DNA from 2 places in the Lysinibacillus sp. FSL K6-4013 genome. Region 1 is predicted to be linked to the other one. Evidence: riboswitches for the same ligand, from Rfam matches in the RefSeq annotation. Region 1 holds a riboswitch; the other holds the start of a gene.

Region 1 (11,367 bases):
CTTACAAAAATCTTACATCTTTCATAACGTTGAAGTAATAGACAAACTGTAAAATTCTATACTTTTGTTTTATACATAATGTAAAATAGACTAAATATTCTTAAAATAAATTAAAAATGATTTTATGAGATAATTTTCAGCATTAAGTAGAAATTATTGAAATCAAACCAAATGGATGCATGTCAAAAGGAGGGGCAAAATTGAGCCCATTTCAACTAAAAGTACTAGACGTTTTACAGAATAAATATTTTCAAAATGCGGAGGTAGTTGCAGGTCATGAGGGATTAACAAGGAACGTGAAATGGGTACATGTACTAGAAATCATACATGTTGATAATTTTTTAGTTGGTGAAGAGTTAGTATTAACTACAGGGCTTAGTCTCCAACATAGTATTGAGGACTTTGTATCCTTTATTGAAGCCATCATTCAAAAAAATTGTGCTGCCCTTTGTATTGAATATGGAACCTCTATTCAAGCAGTACCTGAAGCGATTTTAACACTTGCCAACCGCCACCAGTTTCCTATTATTGTTTTCCATGAAGCAGTTCCTTTTGTTCGTATTACACAGGATTTACATAGCCAAATTATCAATCAGCAGTATCTACTGATTTCTTCACTAGAAGCTTACTCACAAACATTGAACAAAAATGCAGTATTGGGACAAAACACGGACGATATTTTACAAAATATGTATAATGAATTAAAAATACAAATTATGTTTTCCATTAAGGGAAGAGAGCCTGTCTTTTTCCCGAATATGGCGCATAAAAAGCGGCAACAATTCCTAACATTGAATACATCGACTCAGCAATTTAAACATGAGCCTATTTTTCTATTTGATCAACATTATGCCGATTTATCAATTTATCGAGAAGATGGGCTTTTCTCCGAATTTGAATTATTAATATTAGATCGCACGGCAACAGCGTTGGCACAGCTTTTAATGCGAGAGTTTTATATTGAGGAAAAAAAGAATATTGAGGATGCTTCGATTTTAGCTGATTGGATTGATCAAAAACTGTCTAAGGAGGAAATCTACAAATTTATCGTTACACATTATGCTAACTATACACAATCTAGTGGAGCTGTCTTTATTTTGGCCTCTCCTAATACGTTGACAAAGGCTCAGGAGGATGTTGTCTATAGTAAGCTTTATTATCGTAATCTATTTGAGCAACATGGCTTTATTCCATTTTTATTTGAAAGAAAAAGCTATGTTATTTTTATTTTATTGCATACAAAAGATAGTAAAGCCGTTCGTGATATGTTAAACAACATGTTTTCCTCCTTGGCCAAAACGGAATTCTATAAAAAGCAGCAAGCTCAAGGTTATCAGATAGCCATTGGAAAGGTCGTTTGTGATGTAGATGAAATTCCTAAAAGCTATCAAACTGCACTAGAAACCTTATATATTTGTCGAAAAGTACAAACGTCCTCGTTCTTTTATGATGATCTGCATTTATATCATTTAATTTATAAATTACAAATGCAGGTGGATTTACAGGAAGTGATTTATGACTATTTACAGCCCGTTATTGAATACGATGAAAAATATAATAGCAAGCTTCTCGAAACATTGCAGGTATATTTACAAACAAATGGCTCTAAACAGCAAACAGCGAATCAATTGTTTATTGTTCGTCAAACACTCTATCACCGCTTAAAAAAGCTTGAAAGTTTACTAGGGAAAAATTTCATGAACGGGCATAACCGCATTACACTTGAATTTATGCTACTAGCCAATTCATTGATTGAGGATAAGAGCTAGAAAAAAGTAGGCACGCCCAAAAGGGAATCTCCCTTCTAAGCGTGCCTCTTTTTTACCCTTTCACAACTACATCCTGATACAGTCCAGGTCTACGATCATCGTAAACAGGGATTCTTCCACGTACCTCATCGACGATAGAAAAGTCTACATCAATCACCGCTACTTCCTCATCCTCAGCACCAACCCAAAGTACTTCTCCCCAAGGCTGAATAATCATAGATTGCCCATTAAAATTTTCTACCTTTTTCGAAATACGATTTACTGCAATGACAAAGCATTGATTTTCAATTGCACGAGCCTGCAGCAATGTTTTCCAATGGTCAATCCTTGGAGTTGGCCACTGCGCTGGTACAAATAATACCTTTGCTCCTTGTAATGCATGTGCACGTAACCATTCTGGGAAGCGAATATCGTAGCAAATGACACCCGCAGCTTCAATATCATCTAAAGCAAAACGATTCATTTCATCCCCTGCTTCCAAGTAAAGATGCTCGTCCATTAAACGGAAAAGATGTGCCTTGCTGTATTCTCCAACAAGTTCTCCATTACGATTAAAGGTATACATCGTATTATAAAATTTGTCGCCTTTCTTTGTTGAAACAGAGCCCCCTACAATATGTACATCAAGTTCCTTTGCAAGTTTAGCCAAAAAGGCCTTTGTCCGCTCACCATTGATATCTGCTAGCTCAGGTAGTTTCTCTAAAGCATAGCCTGTATTCCACATTTCAGGTAACACGATGATTTCTGCCCCATTTTTTGCAGCTTCACGAATCTTATCCTCGGCACGTTCAAAATTTTCTTCAACCTTGCCAAAGCCAACATTTAATTGAATACATCCGATTTTCATATCCATTCCTCCTCTAGACAATTAACAGAAAAAGTAATACTATTTGCTTCATATTCTTCAATAATAATTATTATATTCTGAAAAAGGTGATCATGCATGGAATTCTCTAAAAAACTACAGCAACTACCCACTCAATTTTTTGCAGCACTCGTTCAAAAAGTAAACTTGGCCCTAGAAGAAGGGCGTGATGTCATTAACCTTGGGCAAGGAAATCCTGATCAGCCAACGCCTACTCACATCATTCAAGCATTACAGGAAGCAGCTGAAAATCCTCAAAACCACAAATATTCACCATTTAGAGGTCTCGCTGAATTACGCCAAGCTGCTGCCGACTTTTATCAACGTGAATATCAGGTAGAACTAAATCCTGATACAGAGGTAGCGATTCTTGGTGGAACAAAAATTGGTCTAGTTGAGCTACCTTTAGCTGTGTTAAACCCTGGTGACACGATGCTCTTACCAGACCCTGGCTATCCAGATTACTTATCAGGTGTCGTACTAGGGGACGTCAATTTTGAAGTGATGCCACTTTTTGCTGAAAATGATTTCTTACCTGATTATCATGCATTACCTGATGAAGTGAAAGAAAAGGCAAAGCTTCTTTACTTAAATTACCCGAACAACCCTACAGGTGGTACAGCATCACTTGCGTTTTTTGAAGAGACCGTTCGCTTTGCGAAGGAGCACAATATTATCGTATCACATGATTTTGCTTATGGGGCAATAGGATTTGACGGTAATAAACCAGTTAGCTTCCTTCAAGCAAAGGGTGCAAAAGAAGTAGGAGTTGAAATGTATACATTATCGAAAACCTATAATATGGCTGGCTGGCGTATAGGCTTCGCTGTAGGGAATGCCGAGATTATTGCTGCTATTAATCTAATTCAGGATCATCTGTTTTGTAGTCAATTCCCTGCCATTCAACAAGCCGCAGCAGTAGCACTGACGGCTTCCCAACAATGTGCGGATGAATTACGAGCTACTTATGAGCGTCGCCGCAATGTACTCATTGAAGAAGCTCGAAGAATTGGCTGGCATGTTACGGCTCCAAAAGGCTCCTTCTTCGCATGGCTCCCTGTACCACTAGGCTATACAAGTGAACAGTTTGCTGATCTTTTGCTCGAAAAAGCTGATATCGCTGTAGCAGCAGGTAATGGCTTCGGTCAATATGGTGAGGGCTATGTGCGCGTAGGGTTGCTGGTTAGTGAGGAGCGCTTACGTGAAGCAATCCATAGAATCGAGCAATTACAATTATTTAATAGATAAGGATGCCGTATCCTGTAGCTATCCCTAGCTACAGGATTATTACTATTTTTCAATTTTCCTTGGTTGCCCTAAACCATTTTCTAATGGATAAAATTGAACATGACCTGTTTCATCATCCCATTTTCGAATATGTTGAATCCCTTGTACCTCTGCCAACACGATGTCAGCAGTAATAACAGGGTTGCCCCCTTTTATTAAATGCCCACCTGATACAACACCCCATTGATCGCTCATAGAGCCATGGAAATGTGTCTCATATCCACCATCTCGCTTACACACCACACCTGAACCTTGAATAAATTCTAATGGTCCCTCTTTTTCAATCACATCACTAAAACGAACTTGAATTGGAGCTGTTGCATCTGGCACTAAATAAACAAAGCTACTTTTTTGAAAGCTGCCAATACAGCTTACAATTGTGGCTGACTCTATACTATTCTCTTCGCAAAGCGCTTCAATCCCTTCAATGATATCTGTTCCCGTTAGAAAACGAGCACTAATAACCTTACCAAATGAACCTATACCATAATTAACTCTTACAGACATTGTTATCCCTCTTTTGTGTCGAAATATTATAATTATATAAAAAATTTAAAAATTATTTATTGACTTACTATACCCTATAAATTATATTAGTTCTATCGGAATTACAAAAAAATATTATAAATCTCTTATCAAGAGTAGCTGAGGGACTGGCCCTATGAAGCTCGGCAACCTCCTTTTTTAAAGGAAGGTGCTAAATCCTGCAAACGATCTTCGTTTGATAGATAAGAGAGGACATCTTTTCATGAGCCTCTCTTAATTTGTAAGAGAGTTTTTTTATTTTCAAGAAACCGATAAAAACAATCTTGGAGGTATTTTCATGAAAAAGAAAAATAAATTTTTAGTAGGTTTAGCAAGTCTAACATTAGTAGCAGCTTTAGCAGGCTGTGGCTCTAAAGAAGATAGTAAAGGCCAAGCTGAGGCAATTAATGAAAAGAAAATCGTCGTAGGTGTCACTTCTGGTCCTCACGAGCAAATTGCAGAAGTAGCAGCTAAAGTAGCAAAAGAAAACGGGCTGGAAGTAGAGCTAAAATCATTTTCTGACTATGTTTTACCTAATACATCCTTAGCTGAAGGTGATCTTGATGCGAACAGCTATCAACACGAGCCTTTCCTGGATACATTTAATAAAGATCATGATACAGATTTAGTACCAGTGGGCAAAACGATTTTAAATCCAATGGGTATCTACTCGGAAAAATATAAATCCTTTGATGACATTCCTGACGGTGCAACGTTTGGCTTACCAAATGACCCAACGAATGGAGCGCGTGCCCTCTTTGTTTTACAGGAAGCTGGCTATATTAAGTTAAAAGATGGCGCAGACTTAACAGCCTCGATCCGTGATGTAGAAGAAAACAAAAAGAATTTAAAATTCATTGAATTAGAGGCAGCTCAAATTCCTAAACAACTTAGTGAAGTAGATGTAGCAGCTATTAATACAAACTTTGCATTAGAAGCTGGCATTAATCCTAAAGATGACTCTATTTTATTGGAATCTACTGATTCTCCATACGTGAACTATATTGTTGTGCGTGCTGAAAATGAAAATGATCCAACAATTAAAAAGTTCGTTGAGGCTTATCAGTCTGATGAGGTACGTCAATTCATCGAAGAAGAGTTTAAAGGTTCTGTAATCCCTAGTTGGTAATACATTCAGAAAGCTTCTATAAGCCGAAGAATCTGCCGAAATTCCTCTATAGGAAAACGAGCAGATTCTTGCTTTTTAGAAGGTTGAGAAAGGAGCAAATAATCGTATGATTCAATTACAAAATATCTCAAAAGAATTTAAATCGAAAAAAGGCATCATAAAAGCTGTGGATGGCATCAATCTTCATGTAAAAAAGGGACAAATTCATGGAGTAATCGGCTATAGTGGTGCTGGGAAAAGTACACTCATTCGTTGCGTTAATCTACTAGAACGTCCTACAGCGGGAAAAGTAGTGATAGACAATGTAGACATTACGACCCTTTCTCTTCATGAATTACGTCAAACACGCCAAAAAATCGGGATGATCTTTCAGCACTTCAATCTACTAAAAACAGCAACGGTTTACAATAATATTGCTGTTCCCTTAAAGCTGCTAGGCTATAAAGAGGCGGAAGTAAAAAACCGAGTAGCTAAGTATGCCGAAATTGTCGGCTTAACAGATAAACTAGATAGTTACCCAAATCAACTTTCAGGTGGTCAAAAACAGCGTGTGGCTATTGCACGTGCCTTAGCACAGGAACCAGAGATTTTACTTAGTGACGAAGCAACAAGTGCACTTGATCCTGAAACAACGGAAGCCATTCTTGAATTGTTGTTAAAAATTAATCGGGAATTAGGCATTACGATTCTGCTCATCACCCATGAAATGAATGTAATTCAAAAAATTTGCGATGAGGTTTCTGTTCTAGAGTCAGGGAAAGTTGTGGAATTTGGCACAGCGATTGAACTTTTTGCAAAACCGAAGCACCCTACAACGCGAAAGTTTTTGAATACAATTTCACAACGTAATTTATCCCCTTCTCTTATTGAGCAATTAAATGTTTCAGGAAGTGTAATCCGTTTAACATTTCTTGGTGAAAGTACTGGTAAGCCATTATTAGCAGAAGTCACTAAGATATACGATGTGCAACCAAATATTTTAACAGCTAATATTATTGAATTAAAAAACGGTATTGTCGGCAATATTGTGGTGCATCTACATGGGGAGACGCATATTGTCCAAAAGGCGCTAACGTATTTTTCAGAGAATGGCGTAGCAGTGGAAGAATTAGGAGGTGCGTTCAATGAGTAGTATCCAAAGCTTCTTTACAGATTGGTCAGATGTTATTGGCAAAGCAATTATCGAAACATTTCAAATGGTCGGAATTTCATTGTTGTTCTCCATTCTAATTGGTATTCCATTAGGGCTATTAATCGTTTTAACTCGACCAGGACAATCCTTTGAAAATAAATTTTTCTATCAGTTTTTTAATCTATTCATCAATATTGTTCGCTCTGTTCCATTTATCATTTTATTATTCTTCATCTTACCTTTTACCAAGCTAATTGTTGGTACAACAATTGGTGTTAAAGGTGTAATCGTTCCATTAGTTGTTTACACGGCTCCTTATATAGCACGACTGATGGAATCTGCCCTTTTAGAAGTGGATTCAGGAGTGGTAGAAGCCTACACAGCTATGGGTATTAAACGTCGCCATATAATTTGGCATGTATTATTACGTGAAGCTCGACCATCTATTATTTTAGGCTTAACGATTGCCACAATAGGATTAATTGGTGCAACAGCAATGGCAGGAATGGTTGGTGCTGGCGGTTTAGGTGACCTTGCCTATCGCTATGGTCATTTACGTTATGAGGTTGATGTGATGTATGCAACTGTCTTTATTTTAATCATCCTTGTACAGAGCATTCAATCCATCGGTAACCGCTTCGCTGCGAAGTTGAAAAAAGATTAAGAGGAGAATGAAGATGACAAAGGAAATTTATGTAGAGAAAAATGGCTATATTGCAACGTTAGTATTAAACCGCCCAGAAAAACGAAATTCTTTATCAAGGGCAATGTTTCAAGCTATAGCAGACCACCTTGAGCAACTACGTGTAGATTCTACTATCAAGCTCTTAATTGTTCGCGGTGTCAATGAAGTAGCCTTCTCATCTGGTGCAGATATTAGCGAGTTTTTAGATGTTCGTTATGCTACAGACAATGCCAAAGCCTATAATGAATTGGCTTTAAAGGCGATCGATGCTCTTTATAAATTTCCGCACCCGACAATTGCTATGATTCAGGGCTTAGCAATTGGTGGTGGCTTAGAGTTAGCAAACGCTTGTGATTTTAGAATAGCAACACCTAAGAGTAAGCTAGGTATCACCGCTGCAAACATAGGCATTGTCTATAATTTAGAAAGCACGAAACGTCTCATCAATATTGTTGGTGTCGCTAAGGCAAAGGAAATTTTGTACACAGCTACTATTTTTACAGCTGAAGAAGGAAAAAATATTGGTTTAATCACGGCCCTACATGAACCAGAGGATATTGAAAAGGCCACAGTGCAATTCGCTGAACATTTATTAAGTAAATCATCCATTGCAAACGCAGGCATCAAAAAAATTATCCAAGCAATTGTAGATGGTGAAAATGAAGAAAACGATGAGCTGGCACAGTTAGTTTTGGATTCATTTAGTTCAGATGATTATAACGAAGGTATTCAAGCCTTTTTAAATAAAAGAAAGCCTATTTTCAATCAATAAGTGAGGTAGTAACGATGACAAACATAACTGATGGCGATCTACTCTTAAAAAATATAACTGCACAAGCCCCCTTCCCCATTTGCTTTGCAGATTTAGAAAAGGCCGTAGCGGAAAAAATCGAAGCTGGACCTTTTGGCTACATCCGCTCAGGTGCTGGCGGTGAACAAACACTGCGCAATAATCGTGCAGCTTTTGAGAAGTATTCCATTGTTCCCCGATTTTTAAATGATGTGTCAAAAGTTGATACATCGGTTCATTTGTTTGGTAAAACATATCCAACTCCCTTGCTTTTTGCTCCTGTAGGCATGAACGGAATGGTTCACGATGAAGGTGAGCTTGCCGTTGCACGTGCCGCCCAGTTTTTAAATATTCCTTATATACAAAGCACCGTTTCCACTTTTGCTCTTGAAGAAGTTGCTCTAGCTGCCCCTTCTGCAACAAAATGGTTTCAATTATATTGGTCTACTAATGAAGAAATTGCTTTTAGTATGGCTGCACGTGCAGAGGAAGCTGGATTTGAAGCGATCGTTTTAACTGTCGATACCGTAATGCTTGGCTGGCGTGAAGAAGATGTACGCAATCAATTTTCACCATTGAAGCTAGGCTATGCAAGAGGAAATTATATGAATGACCCCGTTTTTACAGCCACTTTACCTGATGATTCATTCGAGTCCTATGTACAAGGTGTCTTGCAAAATGTCTTCCACCCAACACTTAATTGGGCGCATGTTCGAGAGTTAAAAAAACGTACAAATCTTCCTATATTATTGAAGGGAATTTTACATCCTGAAGATGCAAAGCTAGCTATCGACAATGGTATTGATGGCATTATTGTATCAAACCATGGCGGCCGTCAATTAGATGGCGTGATTGGTTCACTTGATGCCCTTCCTGCTATTGCGAAAGTTGTGCATGGACAAATTCCTATTATATTAGATAGTGGTGTATATCGTGGCATGGATGCCTTAAAAGCACTTGCTTTAGGAGCGGATGCCGTTGCAATTGGGCGTCCTTTCGTCTATGGGCTAGCCCTTGAAGGACAACAAGGCGTCGAAAAGGTGATGACCAATCTTTATGATGAATTAAAGGTTTCCATCGCATTAGCAGGCGCCACCTCTGTCAAGGGATTACGTAACATCACATTAGTCAAACAGGATGGGACTGAGGTTAAATGAAACAAGCATTACAAGGATTAAAGGTTGTCGATTTATCACAAGTCTTAGCGGGTCCTTATTGCACGATGGTGTTAGCAGATATGGGTGCAGAAGTTATCAAAATTGAAAAATATCCAAATGGAGACGATACCCGTACAATGGGTCCATTCGTTAATGAAGAAAGTCATATGTATATGATGGTTAATCGTAATAAAAAAGGTGTCTGCATCAATTTAAAAACTACTGAGGGACTGGCTTTATTTAAAGAATTGATTCAATCTGTTGATGTACTTGTGGAAAATTATCGACCAGGTGTCACGAAAAAGCTTGGGATTGATTATGACACATTAAAAGCCATCAATCCGGGCCTAATTTACTGCTCTATTTCCGGTTATGGTCAAACAGGTCCTTATAGTCAAAAGGGTGGCTATGACATTATGGCTCAGGGTCTGAGTGGCTTAATGCATATGACAGGTGAAGCAGATGGCCGACCTGTAAAAGTTGGCTTTGCGGTGAATGATATTGCCGCTGCACAAACAGCCTTACAATCCATTTTAATGGCCTATATCTATAAGCTTCGTAGTGGTGAAGGTCAATATATTGATGTGTCCTTAGTGGAGTCAGGTCTTGCGTGGACTGTTTGGGAAGCCGCTGCTTACTTCGGACAAGGTGAGTTACCTGAGCGAACAGGAACCGCCCATCGTGTGTCAGCGCCCTATCAAGGTTTCAAAACACAGGATGACTATATTCTAGTAGGTGCTGGCAATCAAAAGCTATGGGAGATTTTTGCTGTAAAGGTTGTCAATCGACCTGATTGGTTAGACAATCCTCTCTTTGCTACCAACTATTCACGTGCCCAACATGTGAAGGAGCTGGAAGCAGAAATTGAAAGCGAGCTAATCAAGCATAAGGCTATCTACTGGCTCGAACTATTGGATAAGCACGGTGTACCATCTAGTCCAATCTATTCTTATGATCAAACATTAAATGACCCTCATATACTAGAGCGTGGCATGGTACTGTCCTATGAGCACCCTACTGCTGGACCAATGAGAACATTGGGCTTCCCAGCTAAGTTTTCACAAACACCTGGACAGCTAACAAATGCAGCCCCTACTTTAGGGCAACATAATGAAGAAATTTTACAGGCATTAAATATTTCTGATCAAGCTATTCAACAGCTCAAGGCAGCCAAAATAATTGGGTCAAAATAAAGTGATTGTCTATTTTTAGATCGCTACCAATTAGATTTAAGCTTCTATCGGTCACTTTTTTGATTCTATCCTACACTTTTTCATTTCTATCATGCAAAAAGGCTTCCCCATTCATGAGGAAGCCTTTTTCTTATTGAATAACGCCTAATTCACGACCAACCTTCTCGTAAATCGCAATTGCATCATCAAGCATTTCTTTTGTATGTGCCGCTGTTGGCATATTCCGAACGCGTCCTGTACCTTTTGGAACTGTTGGGAAGACAATCGATTTTGCATAAACGCCTTCTTCAAATAAACGTTTTGAAAATTCCTGTGTCAACTTTTCATCCCCAATGATACATGGTGTAATTGGTGTCTCAGACGCGCCAATATTAAAGCCAAGCTTCTCAAGCCCCGCTTTTAAATAGTTGCCATTATCCCACAGCTTATCGTGTAGCTCTGTTGAATCAATCAGCATTTGCACGGCTGCTGTAATAGCGGCTACATCACCTGGTGGTAATGCTGTTGAGAATAGGAATGGGCGTGAGCGAACTTTTAGCCAATCAATTAAATTTTTCTTACCTGCTACATAGCCACCTACTACACCAATGGCTTTTGATAATGTACCAATTTGGAAATCAATTTCTTTTTCTAATCCAAAATGCTTCACAGTTCCTTTTCCTTTACCTGTTACACCTGAACCATGTGCATCATCCACATACGTAATCAAATCAAACTCTTTCGCAATTTCCACAATTTCAGGTAATTTAGCAATATCACCATCCATTGAGAAGACACCATCTGTGATAACCATGATTTTATTGTATAAACCTGATTCCTTTGCTGCCTTTGCCTT
Region 2 (11,367 bases), 1.7 Mb from region 1:
TGTACGTGTGTAAGAAAGTTTCATACGGCTACCTGTGCCATATTCGCCACCAGTCCAACCAGTGTTCACTAGGAATACTTGTGCACCGTGCTCGTCAATTTTTTGTCCTAACATTTCTGCATATACTGTAGCAGGAAGTGGAAGGAATGGAGAACCGAAACAAGTAGAGAAAACTGGTTCTGGCTCAGTTACACCACGTTCTGTTCCTGCAAGTTTAGAAGTGAACCCGCTTAGGAAGTGATACATTGCTTGTTCTTTTGTTAATTTACTGATTGGAGGTAACACGCCAAATGCATCAGCTGTTAGGAAGATGATTGTTTTTGGATGACCTGCAACAGAAGGATCAACGATATTTTCGATATATTGGATTGGGTAAGCTACACGTGTATTTTCTGTTAGAGAACCGTCATCATAGTCACAAATACGAGTTTCTGGATCAACAGCTACATTTTCTAATACAGAGCCGAAGCGAATTGCATTGTAGATTTCTGGTTCTTTTTCAGCAGAAAGATTGATTGTTTTTGCATAGCAACCACCCTCAATGTTGAACACACCATTATCAGACCAACCGTGTTCATCGTCACCGATAAGCTTACGATCTGGGTCAGCTGATAACGTCGTTTTACCAGTACCAGATAGACCGAAGAATAATGCCACATCGCCAGCTTCACCTACGTTTGCTGAACAGTGCATTGAAAGGATACCTTGTTGTGGTAATAAGTAGTTCATGATACCAAAAATAGATTTTTTCATTTCACCAGCATATTCAGTACCACCAATTAAAATAATTTTCTTTTCAAGTGATACGATAATGAATGTTTCAGAGGCAGTACCATCAACCGCAGGATCTGCTTTAAAGTTCGGAGCTGAGATGACAGTGAAGTCGGCAACATGAGAAGCTAATTCATCTGCTGTTGGACGGATAAATAATTGATGAGCAAAAAGATTGTGCCATGCGTATTCATTAATAACTTGAATGCTTAATTGTGAATCTTTGTCAGCACCTGCAAAGCCTTTGAATACGAATAACTCGTCACGTTCTTTTAAATATTTTATTACTTTTACATATAGGTTATCGAACACTTCAGAAGAAATTGGTTGGTTGACTTTACCCCAGTCAATTTGATCTTTTGTGCTTTCTTCTTCTACCGTATATTTATCTTTAGGTGAACGACCAGTGTATTTGCCAGTTTCTGCACGAACTGCGCCATCTACTGTTAACATTGCTTCACCACGAGATGTAGCTTTTTCTGCTAATTGTGGTACTGAAAGTTGAACATTAATGTTACCGCCGTTTAATAATTCCTTCAGTTCGTTTGCAATTTCTACTGAATTCATCGATTAAATACCATCCTTTTTTATAGTATTCCCTTGATTTAGAGGGATTTTTTCTTAATTTCAAAAATAGTATAACACAATTGCTTAAATAATCTATACTAATTAAGAAATTATTTTAGAGTTTTTACCACTTTTCAATAAACTGACAAAAAATAATGTTTTTCGAGTAGAATACCATCAATCCTACTGTAATTAGGCATGAAAATTGAGCCACACATATGTTACCACAAGTAGCTAGGTATGTTGTAGGGATTAATTTGCTTCTATTTACATCATCATCCAAGTATGAAAAGTTTTTGTGTAATAGGTTCTTTCCTTTCTATACAGTAATACATAAGAAAATATTTGACAACGTTCGACCTTTTGAGTAACATGAAATTGAACGGATACTCTTATCCCGAGCTGGTGGAGGGTCAGGCCCTGTGAAACCCGGCAACCTGCATGAACTATTTCACGACATGCGCTGGTGCCAACCTGATGCAAGGGAACATCCCTTGAACGATAAGAGTGAAAGGTTACGCAGTCATTATTCCTTTCCTCATGTAAAGTAACGTGAGAAAAGGATTTTTTTATTGTTAAAAATCAATGTAAAGGTAAGTATATGTAGTTCTTTCCTTATTATAATGACGGATCTTTCGAAATCCTCGTGTTAAAAGCAGCAGTAACGGCTTGAGAGTTCAATCCTTAGGAGCGGACTTGACATGGGTAATGAGTACCGTATTCATACACAACTACTTATTGTAAGAGTATTTAGGAGGAAAACCAAATGACAAACCGTCGACTGTTTACATCAGAGAGTGTAACAGAAGGACATCCAGATAAGATTTGTGACCAAATCTCGGATGCCATTTTAGATGCTATTTTAGCAGAAGATCCAAATGCGCGTGTAGCATGTGAAACAACCGTAACAACAGGATTAGTATTAGTAGCAGGAGAAATTACAACTTCTACTTATGTTGATATTAAAGGTATCGTTCGTGATACTGTAGCAGAAATTGGCTATACACGTGGTAAATATGGCTTCGATGCAGAAAACTTAGCGGTGCTTGTGGCGATTGGTGAACAATCACCTGATATTGCACAGGGTGTTGATCAGGCATTAGAGGCACGTGAAGGCTCTATGACAGATGCTGATATTGAAGCAATCGGTGCTGGTGACCAAGGCTTAATGTTTGGCTATGCATGTAATGAAACACCAGAGCTTATGCCATTACCAATTAGCTTGGCTCACAAATTAGCACGCCGTTTAACAGAAGTACGTAAATCAGGTGAACTTGCCTATTTACGTCCTGATGGTAAAACGCAAGTAACGATTGAATATGATGACAATAATGTACCCGTTCGCGTGGATACAATTGTTATTTCAACACAGCATGATGAAGAAGCAACACTTGAACAAATTCAAGCGGATTTAAAAGAATTTGTTATTGCACCCGTTGTACCGAGTGAATTATTAGATACTAACACTAAATACTTCATCAACCCAACTGGCCGTTTCGTAATTGGTGGACCAAAAGGCGATGCTGGATTAACAGGACGTAAAATCATTGTTGATACATACGGTGGTTATGCACGTCACGGTGGTGGTGCCTTCTCAGGTAAGGATGCAACCAAGGTAGACCGCTCAGCAGCATATGCGGCACGTTATGTAGCAAAAAACATCGTAGCAGCTGGCTTAGCAGAGCGTGCTGAAGTACAACTTGCCTATGCGATTGGCGTTGCTCAGCCTGTTTCCATTGCTGTCGATACATTTGGCACAGGTAGAGTAAAAGAAAGCGAGATCGTTGAATGGGTACGCGAGCTATTCGATTTACGCCCAGCAGGTATTATTAAAATGCTTGATCTTCGTCGTCCAATTTATAAACAAACTGCTGCGTATGGACATTTTGGTCGTACAGATTTAAATGTACCATGGGAGCAAATTGATAAAGCCGACGCACTACGAGAAAAAGCACGTTTATAAACTATTGAACTAAAGTAATGAAGTCATTAGAAAATTATTCTAATGTATTAATAAGCAAAGGGGCAACATTGCTCCTTTTGTTTTTTTACAAAAAATACCTCGCTAGAATTCGTGAACATAATCGGTACACGAAAACGCGAGGGATTTTTTCGTTAGTATTGATTTTTTGTGTATCTTATTTATTTCTGAAGTGACTTATAATATTGACCTTTTTCTGCGTATTCTCGTACAATGCGTTCCATGTCCTCTTTATCTTCAGCATTTAATTCTCGGACAACTTTTGCTGGACGACCTAATGCTAAACTATTTGGAGGAATGACTTTACCAGGAGGTACTAGGCTTCCTGCTCCAATAAATGCACCTTCTCCAATCTCAGCTCCGTCTAAAATAATGGAACCCATACCAATTAAGGCATTTTTGCGAATTGTACAACTATGTAAAGTGACTTGGTGTCCAACTGTTACCTCATCTTCAATAATGAGTGGATATTTTGGACTTTGGTGTAAACAGCAAAGATCCTGAATACTGACACGTTTACCAATAATCGTTGGGGAAACATCACCACGAATAACTGTATTAAACCAAATGGTTGTTTCAGCGCCAATTGTTACATCACCCGTAACAGTTGCGTAATCAGCAATGAAAACAGATGGATCGATCTTTGGCGTTTTATCTCTAAATGGATAAATCATGAAAATCGCCTCTTTTCTTTCTATAATGTAGTATTATCGTATCAAATACGCAACTTTATGGAAATATAAAATTAAAATGTGCTATTTATTTCGATATAATCAAAGAGTAATTATTTTTTAGGAGGACTATGTAAATGTGGAAATGGGAAGCTGATGGACAAGCAAAAGCTGTGATTGCTATTCTTCATGGTGCTTATGAAAATCACCGTTGGTATGCATGGCTGATAGAGAAATTAAGATTAGAAGGCTTCCACATAGTCATGGGGGATTTACCGAATCATGGGGTGAATGCAAGGTTTGCTCGTGTCCATGATGAGGACTTCAAATTGTACAATAAATATACAAGAAACCTGATTGAAAATGCTTTTTCATATAATTTACCAACCTTTGTAATAGGTCATGGACTAGGTGCAACATTAATTCTTCATACACTGCAAAAGAGACAATATGAATGTGCAGGCATAATTTTAACATCACCTTGGTTGCAACTAAAGCTATTACCAGGTAAATTAACAAATGCTTTAACAAGTCTAAGTGCGTTAACAGCGAATGTGAAATTGACACATGACATTACATTAGAGAAATTAACACGTAGTATTGAAGGTAGAGAAGAAATGAAAGATGAGGTTCCGCTCATGTCTGTTGTTTCTGTGAAATGGTATCGAGAGCTTCAGCAGATGATGAAAAATTTAGTGATGCTGCCTAAAGGTGAAATGCCAAATATGCCTATGCTCATTATGACAGCTGAGAAGGATAAAATTACGGACACCCGCCAAACTCGAAATTGGCTTCATCAACAGGAATTCACGGAATTTCAGTTTAAAGAATGGGCAAATTGTTATCATAATTTATTTCATGAGGGAGAGCGGGAAGAGATTTTTATGTATATACGAGATTTTATTAATAATGCTCTTCGAAGAATTGGTTATATAATTAAATAGTTTTACCCCCTTCCATTTACTAGGTTACTTACTTAAATATTGTTACTTAAAAATAATATTGTAATTTTCTGAAAAGTGTAATACTATAATGACTTAAAGTAAGGTAATTCAAATTGGAGGGGTAAAATGGATGTAATTGTGGAGAAGTTGAATGGTATTTTATGGGGACCATGGTTTATTTATGGCATCTTATTAATTGGGTTATTTTTCTCAATTATTACAAGGTTCCTACAAGTAAGGCACATTAAAGATATGTTTGTTTTAATGTTTAAAGGGGAGAAATCGGAAAAGGGAATATCTTCATTCCAAGCAATGTCTATCGCATTATCAGGACGTGTAGGTACAGGTAATATTGCTGGTACTGCGACAGCGATTGGAATGGGAGGACCTGGTGCTGTCTTTTGGATGTGGGCAATCGCTTTCATAGGTGCGGCAACCGCGTATGTAGAGTCAACATTAGCTCAAATCTATAAAGAAGAGAAAGATACTGAATATCGTGGTGGACCGGCCTTTTACATAGAAAAAGGAATGGGCCAAAAATGGTTTGCAGTTATTTTTGCTGTGGCTGCTTTGATTGCGATGTTAATCTTAATGCCTGGCGTCCAATCAAACGCCATTGCAGGTGCTGTTGAAAACGCTTTCGGTTTGGAAACTTGGATTACAGGTCTTATTATTGTTGTTTTATTAGGCGCAATTATTATCGGTGGTGTTAAATCTATTGCAAATGCAGCCCAAATCATTGTACCTTTTATGGCATTAGCATACATCATTATGGCTATTATCATTATTGTTATGAATATCTCTGAAGTACCAACAGTATTTGCATTGATTTTCTCAAGTGCCTTTGGTGCCCAAGAGATTTTTGGGGGCATTATTGGTTCTGCCATTGCTTGGGGTGTTAAACGTGGAATTTATTCCAATGAAGCTGGTCAAGGAACGGGTGCTCACCCTGCAGCAGCAGCGGAAGTATCGCATCCTGCTAAGCAAGGAATTGTTCAAGCGGCGTCTGTGTATATTGATACATTACTAATTTGTTCTGCTACGGCATTTATGATTTTATTTACAGGTATGTACAATGTACAAGATGAAAAGGCAGCTGAAGGAGCAGATCCATTTATCCATATTGGACAATTTAATAGTGGTGGATTAGCAGGCGATGAGCAAATGACCTTTGCGAAAAGTATTGAAGCAGGTGCAGCCTATACACAATATGCAGTTGACTCATCATTACCTGGCTTTGGTGCTCCATTTGTAGCCATTGCGTTATTCTTCTTTGCCTTTACAACAATTATGGCTTACTACTATATTGCAGAGACAAATGTCGCTTATTTATTTAGAGGTAGCACAGAAAAGATTTTCATTTGGATTGCAAAGATTGCTATTTTAGTTGCAGCCTTCTATGGTACAATCCGTACGTCTGGTCTAGCATGGGCAATGGGAGATGTAGGTCTTGGTCTAATGGTTTGGATTAACGTTCTGGCTATTTTAATTATTATGAAACCAGCTATTGTTGCATTAAAAGATTACGAGAAACAGAAAAAAGAAGGAAAAGATCCAGTCTTTGATCCTCGTAAACTAGGCATTAAAGGTGCAGATTTCTGGGTTGAATATAATGAAAAACGTAATAATAAATAGATAAAGTGCAAGGCGATCAGCTAGTTTACTAGTTGGTCGCCTTTTAGCTTGTCCTCAACAATACTATTAAATAGGGTATTCTTTCATTTTTTCTAATGCAATGACGAAAGGCGGATCATTTTGTTGATTAAGAAATGCATATTTTAAGACATGGACATATTTTTGCGGAAGTTGACTTACATAATCAATGACCTTATCACGTTCTTCTTTTCCACCTGGATGACCATGATAAATAACAAGAACAATCAATCCTCCCACTTTTAAGAGCTTTAATATATTTTCAATAGCTTGGATTGTTGTATGAGGCCTTGTAATAATATCATGGTTGCTGCCAGGTAAATAGCCGAGATTGAAGATAGCTGCAGCTACTGGCTTGTGTACATATTGCATGACTTCCTCATGCCCTTTATTTAAAACGACTGCCCGATGTTCTAAACCATGATCTAAAAGTCGAAGGAGTGTCGCATCAACCGCCTCTTTTTGGACATCAAAGGCATAAACTTGTCCTTCATCCCCAACAAGCTGTGCCAGAAATAATGTGTCATGACCGTTTCCTGCAGTCGCATCAACAGCCGTATCTCCCTCTTCTATACTATCTTTTAATAACTGCTGGGCATATTGTAAAACACGTTGTAATTTCATTTCGTAACCTCTGCCTTATACAACTTCCCTTGCCAACTACCTCGACGTTCAAGCTCAGCGTCAATACCATTCAAAACTTCCCATTTATTGACACTCCACATTGGTCCAATCATTAAATCAATCGGTCCATCGCCTGTAATACGATGAATGACCATTTCAGGTGGCAGGATTTCTAATTGGTCTGCTACTAGTTTTGTATACACATCTTGGTCTAAAAATTCTAACATACCTTTTTCATATTGCTTCACCATAGGCGTTCCTTTTAATAGATGAAGTAAGTGGATTTTAATGCCTTGGACATCTAATTGTGCAACTGCGCGTGCCGTTTCCATCATCATGTCATAGTCTTCGAGAGGCAATCCGTTAATGATATGTGAGCAAACTCGAATGCCATGCTTACGCAATTTTTCAACGCCTTCCACATACGTTGCATAATCATGGGCGCGATTAATAAGATTGGCAGTTTTCTCATGCACCGTTTGAAGACCAAGCTCAATCCATAAATATGTTCGCTCATTTAATTCCGCTAAATATTCGACAACATCATCTGGTAAACAATCAGGACGAGTAGCAATAGAAAGACCTACTACACCTTCTTGCGCCAAAGCTGCTTCAAATTTTTCTTTTAAAACTGGCAGCGGGGCATGTGTATTTGTGTAGGCTTGGAAATAAGCCATGTATTTGCCATCCTTCCATTTCTGATGCATTTTGTCTCGGATTTCAGCAAATTGTACATCAATTGGATCTACCTTATTGCCAGCAAAATCACCGGAACCTGCAGCACTACAAAATGTACAGCCACCAAAAGCGACTGTGCCGTCACGGTTAGGGCAATCAAAGCCTGCATCTAACGCCACTTTAAATACTTTATGACCAAATTGGTCACGTAAATAGCGATTCCATGTATAGTATCTTTTCCCCTCTGAGGGAAAAGGAAAATTTGTCTCTGTCATTTATTTCACTCCTCTAACGCTCTATTCTATCATGTGCTTTTCGTTCCGTCATGGGGGAAGGGTATTATCATGTTATGGATGCAGAAAAATGGTAAGAAACAAAAATAAAAACGACTGAAAATAGGGTAGAAGTCTTGAAAAAAAGGTAAAATTATTTTCCTTGTGCTTTTAAGTATTTCAGCATACACTAACTATTTAGAGAAGCGAAATAATGGAGGTCATCCTATGCCAAAACGTGTTTGGTTTTTAATTATCGGAATGCTTGTGAACACAACAGGCAACTCTTTTTTATGGCCTTTGAATGCCATTTATATGCATGATTATTTAGGCAAATCTTTAGCAATGGCTGGTTTTGTCTTAATGCTGAATTCTGCTGCTGGAGTATTAGGTAATCTATTAGGTGGTTACTTATTTGATAGAATTGGTGGCTATAAAGCTATTATGCTTGGCATCCTGTTAACGATTGCTTCATTAATTGGCTTAACAATTTGGCACGGCTGGCCACATTATGTGTGGTTTTTAACGATACTAGGCTTTAGTGGAGGCATTGTTTTCCCAGGTATGTTTGCCTTAGCTGGGGCTGCCTGGCCAGAAGGTGGACGTAAGGCTTTTAATACTATCTATTTAGCACAAAATGTCGGTGTTGCCGTAGGTCCTGCCCTTGCCGGTATTGTGGCAGATTATCAATTTGACTATGTGTTTAAAGTGAATTTAGGTATGTATATTTTATTCTTTTTCATTGCCTTATTTACATTTAAGCGTTTGGAAGTGGGCAGTATTGCACCTAAAAATGTCTTGAGCGAAAGTAAACGAATCGTAAACAAGGCACCTTTTTATGCTTTGTTAATAATTAGTGCATCCTCCGTTTTATGCTGGCTAGCATATTCTCAATGGAGTGCAACCATTTCATCCTATACACAAGATTTAGGGTTAGGATTAAAGCAATATAGCCTACTTTGGACAATAAATGGTCTTCTAATTGTCATTGGGCAACCACTCATTGCACCGCTCGTAAAGCGATGGGAACACAATTTAAAACGTCAATTAGTATTTGGTGTAACGCTGATTGCTCTTTCCTTTGGCATTATTGCCTTTGCAAACGATTTTAAAATGTTTGGAGCAGCGATGCTTGTCTTAACATTTGGCGAAATGTTTTATACGCCAGCATTACCAACGATTGCTAATCAATTGGCACCAAAAGGTCGACAAGGATTCTATCAGGGGATTATCAATAGTGCTGCTACTGGAGGACGGATGATTGGTCCACTATTTGGTGGTATTATGGTAGATCAATTTGGCATGATTCCTCTCGTTTTAACATTGGTGGTCATCGTACTATTGGCGATTATTCCATGTTTAACATACGATTATCCTTTAAAGAAGAACAAAATAGTAGCAGATTAATAATGTTGCAATCAAAGAGCAAAATCGAGTGTCAAGTCACTTGATTTTGTTCTTTTTTTATAGTAGATATTGAAAAATTGCTGTGACAGGATTACAATCATACATATTCAAATATTTGAATATGTAGTTATATGGAGGGGTTTTTTTATGGAAGAGGGCTTACAACAGTTTAAAGCGGATTTTTTCAAAGCATTAGCACATCCGTTACGCATCAGAATACTTGAACTCCTTGTAGATGGTCAGAAAAGTGTCAATGAGATTCAAGATTGCTTAGAGAAAGAGGGTTCCGCTGTTTCTCAGCAATTAAGTGTATTGCGTGCTAAAAATATTGTTTATGGGGTGAAGGAAGGAAAAAAAGTTTATTATTCTTTAAGTGACCCAATGATTGGTGCATTACTTGGGGTGGCAAAGGATATTTTTAATAACCATTTGGTTCATACCATTTCGAGATTAGAGGAAATGACAAATAATGAAGGTGACGAAGAGAATAAGTAAATCAATGATGATGAAAAATTGGGCTTTGCGTATTATTTCGAAGGGAAGATTTATCTATGAAGTCACTGTTTACAGGACGCTTTGAAGGGTATTCAGTTCATCATGTAAAAAAGGATTTATTGTCAGGGATTATTGTCGGAATCGTTGCTATTCCACTTGCCATGTCCTTTGCCATCGCATCAGGTGTGAAACCTGAATATGGGATTTATACGGCTTGCATTGCAGGTATTCTTATTTCTCTTTTTGGAGGTTCTAAATATCAAATAGGTGGGCCTACGGGGGCGTTTGTGCCAATTCTATTGGGGATTGTTCTTACCTATGGCTATGAAGATTTATTACTTGCGGGTTTAATGGCAGGGGTATTGCTTTGTATCATGGGCTTTTTTAAGCTAGGGACTTTAATTAAGTTTATTCCACGACCTGTAACAGTTGGCTTTACAGCAGGGATAGCAGTGATTATTTTTACAGGTCAAATCGCTAACTTTCTAGGGCTGACAAATGTTAAAAGGCATGAATATTTTATCGCCAACATACAGGAAATCATTAAGCAGCTAGGTACGACAAATACGTATAGTATTCTTACTGCTGTCGTATGCTTGGTGACAATAGTGATAACACCAAAGTTTTTTCCAAAGGTTCCTGGAGCATTAGCGGGTATTGTTGTCTCTACACTTATGGCAACTTTCCTCTTTTCAGGACAAGTTGCTACCATTGCAACGGCTTATGGTCAAATTCCTAATACATTACCTCATTTCGCCTTACCGAATATCACGCTCGAACGATTACAACAACTTATTGGTCCAGCGTTTGTTATTGCAATGCTAGGTGGTATTGAGTCTCTATTATCGGCAGTGGTGGCGGATGGGATGACAAATAGTAAGCATAACAGTAATCGTGAGCTAATTGGGCAGGGGATTGCTAATATTGTGACGCCTTTATTCGGTGGTATTCCAGCAACAGGCGCCATTGCACGCACAGCGACCAATATCAAAACAGGCGCAGTATCCCCTATGTCGGGTATCATTCATGGTGTGTTTGTTCTAATCACATTATTGTTATTAGCTCCATATGCATCTCATATTCCGTTAGCAAGCATGGCTCCGGTACTGATGGTCGTAGCTTGGAATATGAGTGAACGACATCATTTTTCACATATCGTAAAATTAAAATCAGGCGACTCACTGGTATTATTGATTACCTTTTTATTAACGGTATTCACTAGTCTTACATTAGCAGTTGAGGTAGGGCTTGTGCTGGCTGTGCTATTATTTGCGAAACGTATGAGTGAAAAGCTTGTTGTTACA

The links. Region 1 has a riboswitch for S-adenosylmethionine ahead of MHB39_RS02470 (MetQ/NlpA family ABC transporter substrate-binding protein). Riboswitches for the same ligand answer to the same signal wherever they lie in the genome.
Region 2: linked by a shared signal. The riboswitch ahead of metK (methionine adenosyltransferase) and the one ahead of MHB39_RS02470 (MetQ/NlpA family ABC transporter substrate-binding protein) in region 1 are both predicted to bind S-adenosylmethionine.

Annotation. Positions count from the first base shown of each region.
Region 1 is NZ_CP152031.1:504,032-515,398, reverse strand. Features, by position in the region: gene MHB39_RS02490 (PucR family transcriptional regulator ligand-binding domain-containing protein) at 201-1,769, shown strand; gene MHB39_RS02485 (carbon-nitrogen family hydrolase) at 1,822-2,616, opposite strand; gene MHB39_RS02480 (pyridoxal phosphate-dependent aminotransferase) at 2,713-3,882, shown strand; gene MHB39_RS02475 (PPC domain-containing DNA-binding protein) at 3,925-4,428, opposite strand; SAM riboswitch class I at 4,551-4,656, shown strand; gene MHB39_RS02470 (MetQ/NlpA family ABC transporter substrate-binding protein) at 4,745-5,575, shown strand; gene MHB39_RS02465 (ATP-binding cassette domain-containing protein) at 5,682-6,707, shown strand; gene MHB39_RS02460 (methionine ABC transporter permease) at 6,700-7,371, shown strand; gene MHB39_RS02455 (enoyl-CoA hydratase-related protein) at 7,385-8,164, shown strand; gene MHB39_RS02450 (alpha-hydroxy acid oxidase) at 8,179-9,339, shown strand; gene MHB39_RS02445 (CoA transferase) at 9,336-10,532, shown strand; gene MHB39_RS02440 (glycine C-acetyltransferase) at 10,663-11,367, opposite strand, start outside.
Region 2 is NZ_CP152031.1:3,521,709-3,533,075, reverse strand. Features, by position in the region: gene pckA (phosphoenolpyruvate carboxykinase (ATP)) at 1-1,338, opposite strand, end outside; SAM riboswitch class I at 1,728-1,846, shown strand; gene metK (methionine adenosyltransferase) at 2,105-3,301, shown strand; gene MHB39_RS17355 (gamma carbonic anhydrase family protein) at 3,481-3,993, opposite strand; gene MHB39_RS17350 (alpha/beta hydrolase) at 4,128-4,934, shown strand; gene MHB39_RS17345 (alanine/glycine:cation symporter family protein) at 5,061-6,569, shown strand; gene MHB39_RS17340 (class I SAM-dependent methyltransferase) at 6,636-7,211, opposite strand; gene MHB39_RS17335 (TIGR01212 family radical SAM protein) at 7,208-8,164, opposite strand; gene MHB39_RS17330 (MFS transporter) at 8,390-9,568, shown strand; gene MHB39_RS17325 (metalloregulator ArsR/SmtB family transcription factor) at 9,716-10,063, shown strand; gene sulP (sulfate permease) at 10,120-11,367, shown strand, end outside.